4 regions of the Nitrincola iocasae genome follow, and region 1 is predicted to be linked to each of the others. Evidence: predicted binding sites of a transcription regulator. Region 1 holds the regulator's gene; each other region holds the start of a gene.

What was found. The regulator FNR, encoded in region 1, switches genes on or off when oxygen is low (the NO sensors DNR and NnrR bind a similar motif). The targets are predictions, from matches to a motif close to TTGATNTANATCAA.
Positions count from the first base shown of each region.
Region 2: nifJ (pyruvate:ferredoxin (flavodoxin) oxidoreductase) is a predicted target of FNR. The motif match lies at 2,307-2,320, and genes of this name have one in related genera.
Region 3: F5I99_RS14880 (histone deacetylase family protein) is a predicted target of FNR. The motif match lies at 1,744-1,757, and genes of this name have one in related genera.
Region 4: F5I99_RS15350 (cytochrome-c peroxidase) is a predicted target of FNR. The motif match lies at 1,450-1,463, and genes of this name have one in related genera.

Region 1 is NZ_CP044222.1:2,435,894-2,439,963, reverse strand. Features, by position in the region: gene queE (7-carboxy-7-deazaguanine synthase) at 1-133, opposite strand, end outside; gene F5I99_RS11270 (recombination-associated protein RdgC) at 182-1,096, opposite strand; gene F5I99_RS11265 (adenine phosphoribosyltransferase) at 1,102-1,650, opposite strand; gene fnr (fumarate/nitrate reduction transcriptional regulator Fnr) at 1,694-2,461, opposite strand; gene hemN (oxygen-independent coproporphyrinogen III oxidase) at 2,570-3,958, opposite strand; gene F5I99_RS11250 (sulfite exporter TauE/SafE family protein) at 4,019-4,070, opposite strand, start outside.
Region 2 is NZ_CP044222.1:1,150,459-1,154,528, forward strand. Features, by position in the region: gene nifJ (pyruvate:ferredoxin (flavodoxin) oxidoreductase) at 1-2,221, opposite strand, end outside; gene F5I99_RS05335 (DMT family transporter) at 2,730-3,647, opposite strand; gene F5I99_RS05340 (FadR/GntR family transcriptional regulator) at 3,781-4,070, opposite strand, start outside.
Region 3 is NZ_CP044222.1:3,229,564-3,233,633, reverse strand. Features, by position in the region: gene F5I99_RS14885 (TRAP transporter large permease) at 1-679, shown strand, start outside; gene F5I99_RS14880 (histone deacetylase family protein) at 714-1,637, opposite strand; gene F5I99_RS14875 (DEAD/DEAH box helicase) at 1,827-3,176, opposite strand; gene F5I99_RS14870 (NlpC/P60 family protein) at 3,362-3,862, shown strand; gene F5I99_RS14865 (DUF1329 domain-containing protein) at 3,908-4,070, opposite strand, start outside.
Region 4 is NZ_CP044222.1:3,326,836-3,330,905, reverse strand. Features, by position in the region: gene F5I99_RS15360 (di-heme oxidoreductase family protein) at 1-78, opposite strand, end outside; gene F5I99_RS15355 (imelysin family protein) at 88-1,362, opposite strand; gene F5I99_RS15350 (cytochrome-c peroxidase) at 1,543-2,748, shown strand; tRNA gene F5I99_RS15345 (tRNA-Arg) at 2,708-2,783, opposite strand; gene flgN (flagellar protein FlgN) at 2,839-3,324, opposite strand; gene flgM (flagellar biosynthesis anti-sigma factor FlgM) at 3,333-3,644, opposite strand; gene flgA (flagellar basal body P-ring formation chaperone FlgA) at 3,780-4,070, opposite strand, start outside.

The DNA of each region.
Region 1 (4,070 bases):
ATACCGCTGAGGCACGGTCCTGTTCACGACCAGACCAGAGGTTGCAGCCGGTAAAGCGACAGAAAATAGCCGGGCGACCCGCATGTGCACCTTCTCCCTGCAGGGTGTAGAAGCTTTCTTTTACGCTGTACATGACGGTACTCTGTTTGGCGCTGAGTTAAAAAACGAATTTCCCGGCAGATTAATCGCTGACAGGTTCGCCACCGAAGCTGTTTGCCAGTGCCGGTAGCAGGCGAGTCATTTCCAGTCCCATACGGGTAACCGCGGCATCAAAGTCTGCCACTTCGTCTTCCGGACGGTCGTGTTCCAGTTGCTCATTATACTGGTCCGTCAATTTGAGGCGGTGAAGGGTCAGATCGGCATGCAATACAAAGCTAAGTTGCTCTTCCCAGGTAACCGCAAGACGAGTGACCTGCATGTCAGTATCCAGATGCGCACGTATTTCATCACTGAATAATGGTTGCCCCTTGATACGAATGACGCCCCCCTCGGCAGAGGTGTCGCGTAGCTCACATTCATCATCTACTTCAAAGCCACTGCTGACCTGGTGGATATCCTGTAACCACTGTGTCATCACACTGGCTGGAGCCTGATTAACATTCAGGGGTTTTACTTTGAGTGAGCCAAGGGCCTCGCGTAATGCATTCAGTAACAGCTCACCCCGGTTGAAACTGCCAGAGTCGATCAGCAACCAGCCTTGCTCCGGCATTAGCAGGGCACGGCAACTCTGGCGCTTGGAGAAAGCGCGTGGTAACAGTTCCAGCACGACTTCATCTTTAAGTTGGTCTTTCTCTTTTTTGTAGACTTTGCGTGCGTCAGCGGCCTCTATACGACTGACTCGTTCCTGCACCTCATCACGAATGACACTGGCTGGCAGAATACGCTCTTCCCGCAACAGGGTGATCAGCATAAAACCGCTGCTGGTGAACACTAAAGAATCAGCAAAAGGGCAGGGAGCTACCCAGCCACTGCGCTGTAATTCATGGCGTCCACAGGGGGTGAAAGGGTGTTCTGACAGCGCTTTTTCAAGAATTTCCGGTGACAGGGTTGAATCAGGTTCAAAGCGGTAGCAAAGCAAATTTTTAAAACTGTTCATGATTGTTACAGGCCCTCATAAGCCAGCAGGCTAAATACGGCGACATTACTGTCCTGGATTTTTTGAGAACCCATCAGGTCGGGCAAATCAATCAGTGAGGCGACTTCATGAACCTTGCCACCGAGCTTGTTGATCAGGGATAAAGCGGCCATGACCGTGCCACCGGTAGCAATCAGATCGTCAAATACCAGCACGTTAGCTTCAGCTACTGGCTGTAGCGCATCTGTCTGCATTTCGATGGCAGCGGTACCATATTCTAAATTGTATTCCTGAGACAGAGTGTCGCCGGGCAATTTACCTTTTTTTCGAATCAGTACCATCGGCAGATTTAACTGATAAGCAACCACTGATCCAAGAATAAAACCCCGGGCATCAATGCAGGCTATGTGGGTTATATCCGTGTTCATGTAGCGCTGGATAAACGCATCACAAACCATGCGCATAGCCTTGGGATCTTTAAAAACAGGAGTCACATCACGAAAAATGACACCGGGTTCCGGCCAGTCAGGGATCGAGCGGATCACCGACTTGATATAGAGTTCGTCGTAGGACATTTATGTCTCCGAAGGCAAGGGATTCAGCTTGTGGATGCGCTGATTAGCGGCCGCTCTTGCAGGCATTATCAGTAGATTGAGCTTCGCCTGAGTGCTCGTTGAGCTTTTCACTGTCCAGGATTTCAACTTCTTTTCCATCTACATGGATCAGTCCCAGCGTCTGAAAACGGGTAAATATACGGCTGATGGTTTCAACGGCGAGTCCCAGATAGTTGCCTATCTCGTTACGTGACATGGATAACCGGAAGAAGCTGGCTGAATAGCCGCGTTCATGAAATCGCTGCGATAGCTTCAGCAGGAAGCTGGCTACGCGTTGTTCGGCATTTTTCTTCGATAACAGCATCATCATCTGTTGGTCGTTACAGATTTCCTTGCTCATGGTACGCAGTAACTGACGTCTGAGTTCTGGCATGTGTCCGGAAAGTTCATCCAGGCGTTCAAAGGGAATTTCGCACACCGTAGTGGTTTCCAGCACTTTAACTGATACTGGGTAGGTCGATGTATCGTAAGCACTTAAACCGACCAGTTCACCGGGGAAAAAGAAGCCAGTGATCTGCTCTTCACCGTCATCGGTAATACTGTAGCTTTTTACCGAGCCAGCACGAATGGCATAAACGCTGCCAAAGGTATCACCTTGGCGAAATAGGTGCTCACCCTTTTTTAAGGGTCGACTTTTGTCGATGATCGTATCCAGCCGTTCCATTTCTGTCATGTTGAGTGACACCGGCAGGCAAAGAGAACTCAAACTGCAGGTACTGCAATGCACCTGATTCAGGCTGTGGAGCTTACCCGTTGCTTTTTTATTTTCCATTTGCTTACTTTCCCGTGAACTCATAGTTATAGGCACCATTATGTAACATTTCTGCGGCAGGGTGAAGGCTGCACCAGAATAGTTCAGCCTATTCTGCTAGCGCCGATGTTAAATAATGCGTGAATAACCCCGTGTCGGCTGTTGTTTGGGTATGTAAGCGTCGAATGCCATACAAATACGGCGGATGAGCAGACGACCCGAAGGGGTAACACTGATATGGCGTCCTTGACGCTGAATCAGACCATCGTCTTCAAACTGAGCCAGTTCTGCTAACTCTGCAGCAAAGTATTGATCAAAGTTTAGATTGAAACGTTTTTCGATTGCAGCAGGATTCAATTCAAAGTGGCAAATCAGCTGGTTAATCACCGCTCCTCGGATAAGGTCATCATCAGTCAGACAGACCCCGCGTTTGATGGCGTGCTGCTGTTGTGTCACCGCTTGCGTGTAGGCTGCCAGGTCGTGTTCATTCTGGTAATAAACCCGGCCTATCTGGCTGATTGCTGAAACGCCCATGGCCACCAGATCACATTCAGCATGCGTTGTGTAGCCCTGAAAGTTTCGATGCAGTTGACCTGCCGCCTGAGCCAGTGCCAAGCTATCATCGGGTTTGGCAAAATGGTCCATGCCGATATAGACATAACCTGCGTCCAGCAGTTTATCAATAGTGTTTTGTAGTATCGCCAGCTTGGTTTCCGGCGAGGGCAGTTCATCTGAATTGATATGTTTTTGAGAGCGAAAACGGTCCGGGAGGTGGGCGTAGTTAAACACTGACAGGCGATCAGGATTCATGCCGATGACTACGTCCAGGGTCGCATCAAAACTTTGCTCAGTCTGATGCGGCAGACCATAAATCAGGTCCATGTTGATGGATGAAAAGCCCAATTGTCGCGATTTATCCAGAACTGCCTGGGTTTGTTCCAATGGTTGTACGCGATTGACGGCACTCTGCACCTTAGGGTCCAGATCCTGCACCCCTAAGCTGATGCGGTTAAAGCCTGTTTTGCGCAACACCTCCAGTGTTTCCGGGCTGGCTTCGCGTGGATCGATTTCAATCGAATAATCCCCTTTGTCATCATCACGCAGATTAAATTGACTGCGCAAAGCAGACATAAGCTCATGCATTTGCTGGTCGCTGATAAATGTCGGTGTACCACCGCCCCAGTGCAACTGATCCACGATCCGGTCATCACTGTACCATTGTGACAGCTGCTTCATTTCGCGATAAACAGTTTCGAGGTAAGGTTGAGCCCGGTCACGATTGCGGGTGATAACCTTGTTGCAGGCACAGTAATAACAAACATGGGCACAAAAAGGGATATGAACATAGAGTGACAAGGGGGCAGACTTGTCAGCTGAAGCTTGCCCCTGGGTAATCAGCGATTCAGGTGAAAGTGCCGGATCAAACTGCACTGCTGTCGGGTAGGAAGTATAGCGTGGGCCTGACAGATCATAGCGTTTAATCAGATCCATATTCCATACAATGCGGCTATCGTTTATCACCAAAAATACCTCAATTTAATCAATCTTTAAAACTTTGTCGGTGTCAGTCTGCTGATTCTACAGGTTGAACAGACTGTTGAGTGGCAAAGTGTAAATACCAAAGCCAATA
Region 2 (4,070 bases), 1.3 Mb from region 1:
CTTTACCCTTAACCGGAGTATGCAGAAAACTCTCTGGAGCCGTCTGCTCAACCTCTTTTGGATCAAAAATTTTGCTGCGAATAGCACTGTGCGGACACACCAGGGGGCACTTGCCGCAATGAATGCATAGCTCGGTATCCCAAACCGGGATCTCCAGGGCGATATTGCGTTTCTCCCACTGGGCTGTCGCGGTCGGCCAGGTACCATCGTCGGGTAGCTGACTGACGGGAATACGATCACCTTCACCGGCAATCAGTCGCGCGGTGATCCGTCGGACAAAATCCGGTGCGCTATCGGGTATTTTTTGGAGGGCTTCGGCTGTTTGACTGACTTTATCCGGAACCGGGACGCGGTGCAGGTGAGCGGGCGCCAGATCGATGGCCTGGCAATTGATTTCGGTAATCTTCCCGCCTTTACTGCCATAGGTTTCTTCCACTGCGGTTTTCATTGCCTGCAAGGCGGTTTCACGTGGCAGTAACTCGGTGATGGTGAAGAAACAGCTTTGCATAATGGTGTTGATGCGTCGCCCCATCTGCAGTTGTTCTGCCAGGGCGTAGGCATCAATCATATAGAAACTCAGCTGCTTGTCGATCAGATCCTGCTGAATAGCCAGAGGCAAACTGTCCCAGACCTGATCCGGTGGTGTTGAGGTATTCAGCAGAAACACACCGTTGGGCGCTGCTGCATTCAACAGATCTGGGCGTTGCAGGAAAATGCTCTGGTGACAGGCGACGAATGCGGCTTCATTATCCTGAATCAGATAGGCTGAACGGATAGGCTCTGGGCTGAAGCGCAGGTGGGAGATAGTCATGGCACCGGATTTTTTCGAGTCATAGACAAAATAGCCCTGCACCTGCAGGTCGGTCTGTTCACCTATAATTTTGATCGCATTTTTGTTGGCGCTCACGGTGCCGTCGGCACCCAGTCCATAAAACAACGCACTGGTAGCCGCCTGGCTTGCCTGGGTGCGGAACTGACTGTCCCATTCGAGTGAGGTATGGCTCAGGTCATCGTCTATACCGATGGTAAAGCCCTGCTTAAGCTGGGGTGCTTTCAGCATCTCAAAGATGGCTTTGACCATCCCGGGGGTAAACTCTTTGGACGATAAGCCATAGCGACCGCCACAGATTTTTGGCAAATGCGTGAAGGGAGCGGTACCTTGGCTTACCGCTTGCGCGATCAGTGTGACCAGATCTTTATACAGCGGCTCACCGTCGCTGCCTGGCTCCTTGCAGCGATCCAGTACGGCGATGGATTGGATGGAGGCGGGGAGACACGCTAGTAATTTTTGTGGATCCATTGGGCGGTAGAGGCGTACAGCCAGCACCGCTGTTTTTTCACCGGTGGCATTCAGATGATCCACCGTTTCCTGCAGCGTTTGTACCGCTGATCCCATCAGCACAATCAACTGCTTGGCATCGGCCGCACCATAGTATTCATAGGGTTGGTAATGACGCCCGGTAAGCTTTCCAAACGCTTGCATCACTTCGGTTAAATGCTGACTGAACTGCTGATAGTAAGGGTTAACCGATTCGCGCGCCTGAAAATACACATCCGGGTTTTGTGAGGTACCGCGTATCACCGGATGATCCGGACTCATGGCACGGGCCCGGTGGTTGTGAATACAGCGTTCATCCAACAGGGCGCGAATCTGTTCATCGCTGAGGGTATCGATTTTGACGATTTCGTGTGAGGTCCGAAAACCATCAAAAAAATGCAGCACCGGCAGGCGACTTTTGAGTGATACCGCCTGAGATATCAGTGCCATATCCTGCACTTCCTGCACAGAATTCGATGCTAGCAGTGCAAAGCCGGTGCCACGAGTGGCCATCACATCGCTATGATCACAAAAGATAGACAGGGCCTGCGCCGCGAGGGAACGTGCGGCAATATGAAACACCGTGGGGGTGAGTTCCCCGGCAATTTTGTACATATTCGGCAGCATCAGCAGCAAGCCTTGCGATGCGGTAAACGTAGTACAGAGTGAACCGGCTTGCAGGGCACCATGAATCGCACCGGCTGCGCCTGCTTCGCTTTGCATCTCGACAATTTTGGGAATACTGCCCCAGAGGTTGGTCTGACCTTCCGCCGACAGGGCATCGGCGACTTCACCCATCACCGAGGCGGGCGTAATGGGGTAGATGGCAATCACTTCATTGGTGGCATGTGCAATCCGCGCTGCTGCTTCATTACCATCCAGGGTCAGTTGTTTCGGGCTCATTGTAAGCTCCTGTCAATAAAGCCTTTTTGTACCTTTAAAGCTAGTCTTAAATGGGGTGATTATCCAGGGGTTAATCACACTATACTTGATCTATAACAATGTGGCTTGGGCTAATGGGACCGGGCCTGTCTGACGCGCCGTAAACCCATCCCTGGGGGCTCCAGTGCGCCATCCTTGGCGCACAGGGTCAGCCAAACCCGGTCCCATCAGCCCTCTATATATTGGGTGCCAGCATAAAGTTTAAAAAACAACATTTTCGGGCGGTATATACCATTACCAAGCAGTTGTTTTTTTAAGCTGGCACAGGGCTTTGAGCGGGGTGGTGGTATCGCTTTGGAGTGACCGTCTGCCGCCAGGACGGCGGCAGTGGAGCGGTCATGGACGACGAAAAGCGTGTCACTCTAAAGTGATACTAGTACCCCAGTGTGGCACCCTTAATGAGGTAACTAGTGTTTTGTTTTCCAGAACCAATGCGTTACTGCAAAAGCTGGTGGGTGACGCCGATGCTTTATGAGGTTTTTTCCAGATCTCTTGGATCTGGAACACCTCGGCGGGATTTCAGATTCATGCGGTAGAGATCCAGCAGGGCGCTGGAGGTGAGTACCAGCAGAATCAGGCCACCACCGAGGAAGGCCATGGTCGTTGGCAGTTCACCGACCCACCACCACACCAACAGAGTGCCGAGCAGGGTTTCCAGAATCAGCATCAGGCTGACTTCGGCCCCGGTAATGTAGCGCGGACCGCTTTGAATCAGGTAGTAGGCGGCGGGTAGAAAGATCAGCCCGAGCAGCAGAATGCGTTTCATGTCGTCCCAGGGGGGCATGGCCACGCCGCCCATGAGGATGGCGGGAATTAACATGGCAATACCGGCAAAAGGCAGGAGTACGGTGGTATCTATACCTTTTTGTGCGCTGGCAACGGTGGTGTTGATCGCCATGGAGATGGGCAGGATGGCGGCGATCAACAGGCCCATGGGGTTACCGGCTTCCATTTCGCCCGATAGCATCATGATGGCACCGGCAATGCACAAGAGGATAACGATCCAGGTTTGCAGCCGCAGTTTCTGGTGGAAGAAGAATAATCCCAGCAGTCCGGCAATCAGTGGCGCCATGTTCTGGATGACCAGCACGTTCCCGGCGGCAGTGAGCCGGTTGGCGCCGACAAACACCCAGGAACTGGTGGCTATGGCAAGGGGGCAGATCCACAGCGCACTGCCACAGCGTGTAATTGCGGCGGGTAGCTGGGTTTTATAGCGCCAGAAGGCCAGCAGGGTCAGTACACAGATCATTAGCAACGCACGCCAGAACACGAACACGGGTATGTCTACCTGAGTGTCTTTAACAATCAAGGCATCCGGAGAGAGCATGACAACCCCGGCTCCGGTGATCAGATAACCTTTAAGCCGCAGTGGTAAGCGGTTGAACATGGTGTTAAATCCCATTGTTATTTTTGTAGGAGCCCGGTCTGTGGGAGCTCGGTTGTAGGAGCTCGGTCTGTGGGAGCTCGGTCCCCGAGCGAAAAAAACATCGCCCGCAGAGCGGGCTCCTACAAGTGAGCTCCTACAAAAATTGTGTTGAAAGTCGGGCTTCGAGTTCTATGTTGAAGGCTTCAGCCGCCTGCATGTGTTCCAGCATCAGTTGGCGGACCTGCTGGGTATCACGCTGGTGGAATGCCTTCACCAGTGCATGGTGGTACTGGAGGTTGGATTTTGAAAACTCGATCTGCTCCGGCAGTTGTACTTTCTTGTATATCACAAGATCCTTGAGCAGATCATTCAGAAAACGACCCATAAAGCCTAAAATCGGATTACCGCAACGATCGGCCAGCAGGATGTGGAAGTCCAGTTCGG
Region 3 (4,070 bases), 790 kb from region 1:
GGAGCGCAAGCGTCTGTTTCATGATGTTATTTTTACTCTGTTGCCACCTTTGGTCCTGATCATTGCCGTACTGGGCTCAATACTGGGGGGGGTGGCGACGCCTACGGAGTCGGCTTCTGTCGGTGCTGTCGGTGCCATTCTGTTGGCAGCGGTACGACGCAAACTGACCTTTACAAACCTGCGTCAGGTGATGTTTGCTACCGCCAATACCACAACGATGATCTTTATTATTCTGATCGGTGCGTCGGTATTTTCGCTGGTGTTCCGGATGATGGGTGGTGAAGAGCTGGTGAGTGATTTTCTTAACAGCCTGCCGGGCGGAAAGCTCGGGGCTATCATTTTTGTGATGCTGCTGATGTTTTTGCTGGGCTTTATTCTGGATACCTTTGAAATTATCTTTCTGGTTATCCCGATTACGGCTCCGATTTTATTGATGATGGATATCGATCCCATCTGGTTAGGGGTTATGGTGGCTGTTAATCTTCAGACCAGCTTCCTGACGCCGCCGTTTGGATTTTCACTCTTCTATTTACGCGGGGTGGCGCCGGATGCCATTACCACGCGGCATATATATCAAGGGGCTATGCCTTTTGTGGTGCTTCAGGTCGTGGCGATTGCGCTGCTGATTATTTTCCCAGGCCTAATTACCTGGTTGCCGGATATGATATACGGGCGTTGATATGAAGTGTGAGGGCAGGATGCCCTCACAGATTCTAAAAGCCTGCCAGAACCTCAAGGTGTGCCTGTACACTGAAAGCAAGTGCTACTGGGCTATAGCCACCTTCCAGCACTGAGACGATGCGTTTGTGGCTATGCTTTTCCGCCATCTGCATTATCTGTTGTGTCACCCAGCGATAATCTTCTTCATCCAGGTTTAAATCGGCCATAGGGTCTTCCTTGTGCGCATCAAACCCGGCAGAGATGAAAATGATATCTGGTTTGTGTGCTTCCAACGCCGGGAGCCAGCGCTCTTCAATCGCTTTGCGGAACACGCTGTTATCTGAATGAGCCGCAATCGGGCAATTGACTATATTGGGACGGTCGATTTCGCAATAGCGTTCCGGGTAATAGGGGTATTGGAAGGTTGAGCATACCAATACCTCTGGGCGATCTTTGAAAATATCCACAGTGCCATTACAATGGTGCACATCAAAATCGAGCACGGCAACGCGTTCGATGCCTTCCTGCAATAATGCATGGCAGGCGCCTATAGCCACGTTATTGTAAAAACAAAAGCCCATAGGGAGATTGTATTCTGCATGGTGGCCTGGTGGCCGAACCGCACAAAAGGCATTCTGTGCCTTCCCTGACAGAACCCGGTTGGTTGCCAGTATGACGCCACCCGCCGCCAAATGAGCTGCATCAAGGGAGTGAGGGCAGAGAGCGGTGTCCTCATCGGTATAGACAACCCCTTCACGTGGGACCTTCATTTCCAGTTTTTTCTGGTGCAGCTTGGCGTGTGCCAGCTGAATTTGCTCGGCTGATGCAGGCACCGCTGTAAGCTGGTCCATATGGTCCATAAGACCGGTTCGTTCCAGCACCTTGCGGATTGCCTGCAAACGCACCGGACTTTCCGGATGATCCGGCCCCATATTATGGAGCAGGCAGTCTTCGTGCGTAATGTATGCAGTTGTCATAAATTATTTTTCTCCTCATCTCTAAGTCTATTTTAGAGGAAAACCGCACGATTGAGCGTTAGGCGAAAGTTGTATTTGTATAAATTAATCAGAGACAACTAATTTGTTGATGCAGATCAGGTAATGCAGTCCGCTGTGACGATAGACTCTCAGTCACAGCATAGAACTGTACCTTTAGCACCTGATGTTTCACCCAGCGTCAGGTGCTTTTCTTTTTTTCAGGGGTGCGAAGCCCTGGTCAAGGGTCTGAGGTTCAGTATTTTGAGGCTTGCGGCGCTTGCCTATGGCTTTTTGATCCCGCAGACGTTTTTTAACCTTGGGTTTATCATCGTCCTGCTTTTTAGCTTCCGGACGTTTTTTCTTGCCTATGGCCTTGCCTGACGCCTTGGTTTTAAGCGGTCCTTTAAAGCTGCCTTCGAAACCTGATAGCGTGCGGCGTTCAAGGCTGATTCGAAGATAACGTTCAATGCTACACATCAAGTTCCATTCTGAAGGTGAGATCAATGAGATGGCGGTACCACTTTCACCTGCACGCCCTGTACGGCCGATGCGATGCACATAGTCGTCCCCACTACGAGCCATGGCGAAGTTAATCACCAGATCGATACCTTCTACATCCAGTCCGCGCGCGGCCACATCTGTGGCGACCAGTATCTGTATGCGGTTTTCGCGAAACAGCTTAAGTACCTGGCGTCGCTTGGGTTGGTCCATATCGCCATGCAACACGGCGGCGCGATGCTTCTGATAGCTTAGTACATTGCCCAATTGATCAGCCGCAACACGGGTATTGGTGAATATCAAGGCGCGGCTGTAGGGTTCATGGCTGAGCAAGCGGTTGAGTAGGCGCTCTTTGTGTTTAACATCGTCGGCCAGGATCACTTGCTGGGTAATGGCTTCAACCTGTGTGCGGGCATCGCTGAGTAACAGTGATTCAGGGTTGTTCATCACTTGTTCGGTCAGGCTGCGGATGTCACCAGTATTCAGTGTGGCTGAGAACAGCAGCGTCTGACGCTCTGGGCGGCATTGTGCGGCTATTTTCAGTACATCCTCACTGAAGCCCATGTCCAGCATACGGTCAGCTTCATCGAGTACCAGGACTTCCAGATCGCTGAGGTCGATAGTCTGGCGTTCCAAATGTTCAATCAAGCGGCCAGGTGTGGCGACCAGAATTTCCGGGTTTTTGCGTAGTTTTGCTGCCTGCTCTTTAAACCCTTCACCACCATATATACTCAATGATTTAATCTGGGTGAAGGCAGCCAGTTGCTCACAGGATTTTGAAACCTGTTCGGCCAACTCTCGCGTAGGTGCCAGAATCAGTGCACGTGTCGCTGTTTTGGGCGAGGGTGTATCAATAAAGCGTTGCAGCATAGGCAAAAGAAAGGCATAGGTTTTGCCGCTGCCCGTCACCGCACTGATCATTAAATCCCTGCCACTGAGAGCGGGGGCAATGGTGGCTTGCTGGACGGCAGTCGGTGCGGTAATGCCTTGAGCATCCAGGGCTTTCTGGAGGCGCTCATTGAGTTGGATATCAGTAAACACTTAGGGTCTTTCTCCTGCTTGTAATTGCGCTAATGCTAGCAGAAATAGGCTGCTTTGTCGGATAAAAGCGTGAGTTGTCATGAAAATGTTGAGGTGTCTGTGCCGGGTTGAATAATATAATTCACTTGTTGGTATCGGGGTTTTCAGTTATTTTAGCGCATTATTCTCATACTAATCTTATATTTATGCGTAATATATTACTTCTGACTTTACTATTGCTGCTGACAGGTTGTTTTTCTACAGGGCGGCAAGTCAGCCAGCCATTGACGTCAGCTCCCGAAATAGTGGGGATGCAGGGAGATATCCGCCTGGTGCTCGAGCAGCAGTATCAAGCCTGGGCTGGCACCCCTTATCGACTGGGTGGAGATGATAGGCAGGGTATCGATTGTTCTGCGCTGGTGCAGAGCATCTTTACCGATGCCTTTGACGTGCAGTTACCTCGCACTACCAGTGAGCAAGTTGCTGTGGGTGACGTTGTCACACGCCAGGCTCTACAGCCTCTGGATTTAGTATTTTTTCGAACCGGACGTAACCAGCATGTTGGGATTTATCTGGGTGCAGGTGAGTTTTTACATGCTTCTACCAGTCGCGGTGTAATGATCTCCAAACTTGATAACCCTTACTGGAAACGTAACTTTTGGACAGCGCGTCGTCCGGTTGAGGCTCTTCAGATCGCCAGCTCATAAAAAAGCCCACCTGGGTGGGCTAAGTTAAACGTTGAAGTCTAGCGTTTAGCGACCCATGCGACGGATCGCCTGAGGGGTGAAGTCGCTGTAGTCAAAGCGCTGGCTGAAATCATAGCCTATACCCTCTTCATTAGTCAGACCGCCTACTAGATAACGCCCAGATTGCAGGTCGTAGAAGGTTTCCGCTACTGACCAGGGAACCTGTACA
Region 4 (4,070 bases), 890 kb from region 1:
GGCAGGCGTGCTGTTGGCTGCCGTAGAGGCAACCAACAGCAGACTGAATCCCAGTGCATTCAATCTGAATTGATACATGCGTGATTCTTAGCCGTTAATAACCATATCAGGGTTGTCCAGACTGTCGGAACCTTCCAGTTCGATCGCGTCCAGCTCAAGTGCACTGATAGCTTTCTCAATAGAGCGGGTCTGTGTTGTCAGCGAGTCAACCAGCTGTTGTACCAGCGCATTACCTTCGGTATTTCCGGCACCAATCAGCACATCAAAAGTGTTGCCTTGTGCAGCCGCATCGACAATCGCTTGGGCAGCAGCCTGCGTTTCGGAAAGTTCGGTTGACAGCTGTTGTTCAACTTCAGGTGCGCTTGATCTCAGCATATCAGCCAGAGATGCGCCTTGAACAACTGAGCCGTCGACACGGGTATATTGCCCCTGAAATACGTTGTTGATCCCCAGTACGTCGTAGAAGTGAGAGTTGTGAGTGTTGTCAGAAAAACAATCATGCTCTTCTTCCGGGTCATGCAGCATCAGACCGAGTTTGGTACGTTCACCAGCCAGTTCGCCATAGGACAAGCTGCCCATACCGGTCAGAATTGTTGCCAGTGCACCTTTTTCGCCTTTTTCAACTAGCTCTACACGGGCTTCGCCACCCTCTTTCCAGTTATCGGCCATCTCTTCCAGGTCAGAAATCAACAGGTCTGTCGCCACTGTCAGGTACTCTCGGCGGCGGTCACAGTTGCCACCGGTGCAGTTTTCCAGACTGAAGTCGGTAGCAGGTCGTTCACCGGCTCCGGTTTCAGTACCATACAGATCCTGCCCCCAGAGCAGAAACTCGATGGCGTGATAGCCGGTTGCAACGTTGGCTTCAATCTCATCGATTTCGTGCAGGGTTTCTGACAGGAGTTCGGCGGTAATTTCTGTTGTATCAACTGTTTCATTACCCAGTTGAATGGAGGTGTTAGCAATCACGTTGGCGGTGTAGAGTGCATTTTCATCAGACATATCGCCATAGCTGCTACCGTCAACATAATCAATCAAGCCTTCGTCGAGAGGCCAGGCATTAACGCGGCCTTCCCAGTCATCAACTATAGCGTTGCCAAAACGAAATACTTCGGTCTGCTGATAAGGGACGCGGGATGCAATCCAGGCTTCGCGGGCTTCCTGAAGCGTTTCTTCGGTGGGGTTAGCTAGCAGACTATCGATTTTGTTCTTGAGCGCTTGTGCGGTGGTGACAGAGTCGCTGTAGCCAGCTTCTGCTATGTCGGCATAGGTTTTTAATACAGCGGCAGGATCCGCGGCCATGGCCTGGTGTGTGGCACCTGCTAAAGCGAGCCCTACGTAGAGCAGACTGAGTGTACGTTTCATAATGATCTCCCGTGTTGGATTAGATAAATATCCTATATGATAATCATTACTGTTACAATTAACTATGTTGTTAAGTTTTGTTGATGCATGATCTGTATCATGTTTTGCTGCCAATTACCGGTATATAGTGCTTTTCTTGGCAAGTGTTTTACGGCGCTGTAGAAGTGAGTGGGGAATGAAATGAAAAAAGTAAACGTAGTAAATCTGTGTGGGTTAGCTTTATTGCTGGCAGCATATAGTGTGCTTATGCTGCCCGCCTTGGCTGAGGATTCCGTGGTTACCGGTGCATTATCCAAAAAAGAGCAGTTAGGACAGTCTTTATTCTTTGATCCTGGTTTGTCACAAACTCGCAGTCAGTCCTGCGCAACCTGCCATGCGCCGGATAAGGGGTTTTCAGATCACCGAGGAGAAGGCGTTGCGGCGGCTGTTTCTCTGGGTGATGATGGCAAATCTCTGGGAGACCGGAATGCTCCTGCTATTGGCTATGCAGCTTTCATCCCCCCGTTTCACCGCAATGCAGATGGGGTGTATGTGGGAGGGCAGTTTTGGGATGGTCGCGCATCTACGTTGACAGATCAGGCAGAAGGACCTCCGCTTAATCCTATTGAGATGGCACTGCCAGATAAACAGACCCTGGTGGCTCGATTAGAACAAAATCCCGTCTATCAACAGCTATTTACTGAGGTCTATGGTAACGATATTTTTAACAATGCCGACTCTGCCTATAGAGCAGCGGCTGATGCGATTGCCAGCTTTGAGCAGACCTCAATGTTCGCCCCTTTTGATTCAAAATATGACCGTTATCTGCGAGGCGAGGTTAGCCTGACACCCGAAGAAGATTTGGGGATGACCCTGTTCTTTTCGCAGCAGTTTACTAATTGCAATCTATGTCATCAGTTGCAGTCTTTGCCGGGTAGCGAGCAGGAAACCTTCAGTAATTATGAGTTCCATAATATTGGCGTTCCTGAAAATACGGCTTTGCGAGCATTAAATGCGGTGCAAACACCGGATGAAGGGCTTTTGGCGCATCCGGAGGTGACAGATCCACAGCAGCGGGGTAAGTTCAAAACACCAACATTGCGTAATGTGGCAGTAACAGCACCCTATATGCACAATGGGGTTTTCAAAGATCTGCGTACGGTGGTGTTGTTCTATAACAAGCACAACAGCCGTAAGGTGTCCATGCAGATTAATCCGGAAACCGGTGAGCCTTGGCAAGAGCCTGAAATAGCTGAAAATATCTCTCTGGAAGAGCTGGAAACGGGCCCCGGACTGGATGATCGGCGTATAGATGCTTTAGTGGCGTTTCTGGAAACCCTGACGGATCAGCGTTATGAACATTTATTGGCCTCCCCGCAGGGACTCGAACCCCGATCTGACCCTTAGGAGGGGTCCGTTCTATCCGGTTGAACTACAGGGAGAAGGCGCGGCGGGTATTGTACTGAGAATCGGGGTGGCTGACCAGTGTGTGAGGGGTTAGGCTTTACCTATACTACGTTGCGCTGCGTAATTGCCTTTGCTGCCAGCCGGATCATAAAGCACATTGGAGCCTTGCTGTCCTTGTAATAGGGCCAGTAGCTGGTCAACGTTTTGCTTGCTGCGGGATAGAATCTGTTCGTTACGTTTGCTGGTTGCGCGAACGTTATGGAGCTGTTGCTTTAGTTGCAGCCAATCAGCTAAAACAGCTTCACGCAGGGAGGCAGGAAACTCAGCGGAAAAGCTCTCAAAACCGGCCTCAGAAGGCGAGAAGCCTGCCAGTGTTAATGTCTGATTGCGTTCGCGAATATTGTTTTCAATCTTGAGCAGTATGTCATGCTTATTGCGGGTAGTTTGCTTTAGTCCTTCAAGATCACGCTGTTCCAGTACCGCGTGCTCTTGCTCAAGAATTTCTTGGAGCGAACTGAAAAGCAAACAACCCTGATGAGTCAGGGTTGCAAACTGTTCATAGAGATTTGTAGGCATAGAGTTGATCAACTAAAAAGTTTTTCGAACTGTAATAGTTTATCGGCAACGCGTTCATTGCTGATATTGTAGCTACCATCTGCAATAGCGGCTTTTATCTCAGCCACTTTTTCGGCATTAAAATCCGAGCTGTCATCAGCCTGTAATCTGGCGGACTGCAGAGCCTGTGCTGCATCACTAAGACGAACAGTATCCGCTTTAGATGCGTGTGTATTGTCAGCATTACCCTTGTTTTCGGGCTTGGCAGATGTTTGTTCTGCCTGTTTGCCGCGGGCGGCTGTCGTCTGGTTTGAGGACAGGCCGTTCAGTTCAATAGCCATCCTGAATCACCTCGTAATCTGGTTATGCTGTAGTTATCGGTCAGCCGTTTATTTTCTTTAATGTTTCTTTAATGTTTTTTTAATATTTTTGCGGCTGCACAGCATGAATTCACACAGTATAGCAAAAACAGGCTATTAAGGTACCTGAACAACACCTGGGGCAGTGATGACTGCACGTATCTCTATGCCGGTTTGTTCGTTTTTGACGCGTATTTGCTCGCCTGTCAGGCCATCCTCCAGCGCTATGCCTGAGGTTCTGATAACCAGCGATCCGCGCCTGGACTCAAGTGATACCTGATCGCCCCGGGATACAGCCAGTGCACGTTCAATCATGCGCGACGAGATAACCTCGTCGCTGCCCATTGGGCGCCTGACCTGCTTACCGACAACATCCTGCTCGCGAGTGAAATAATCACCATTCATGCG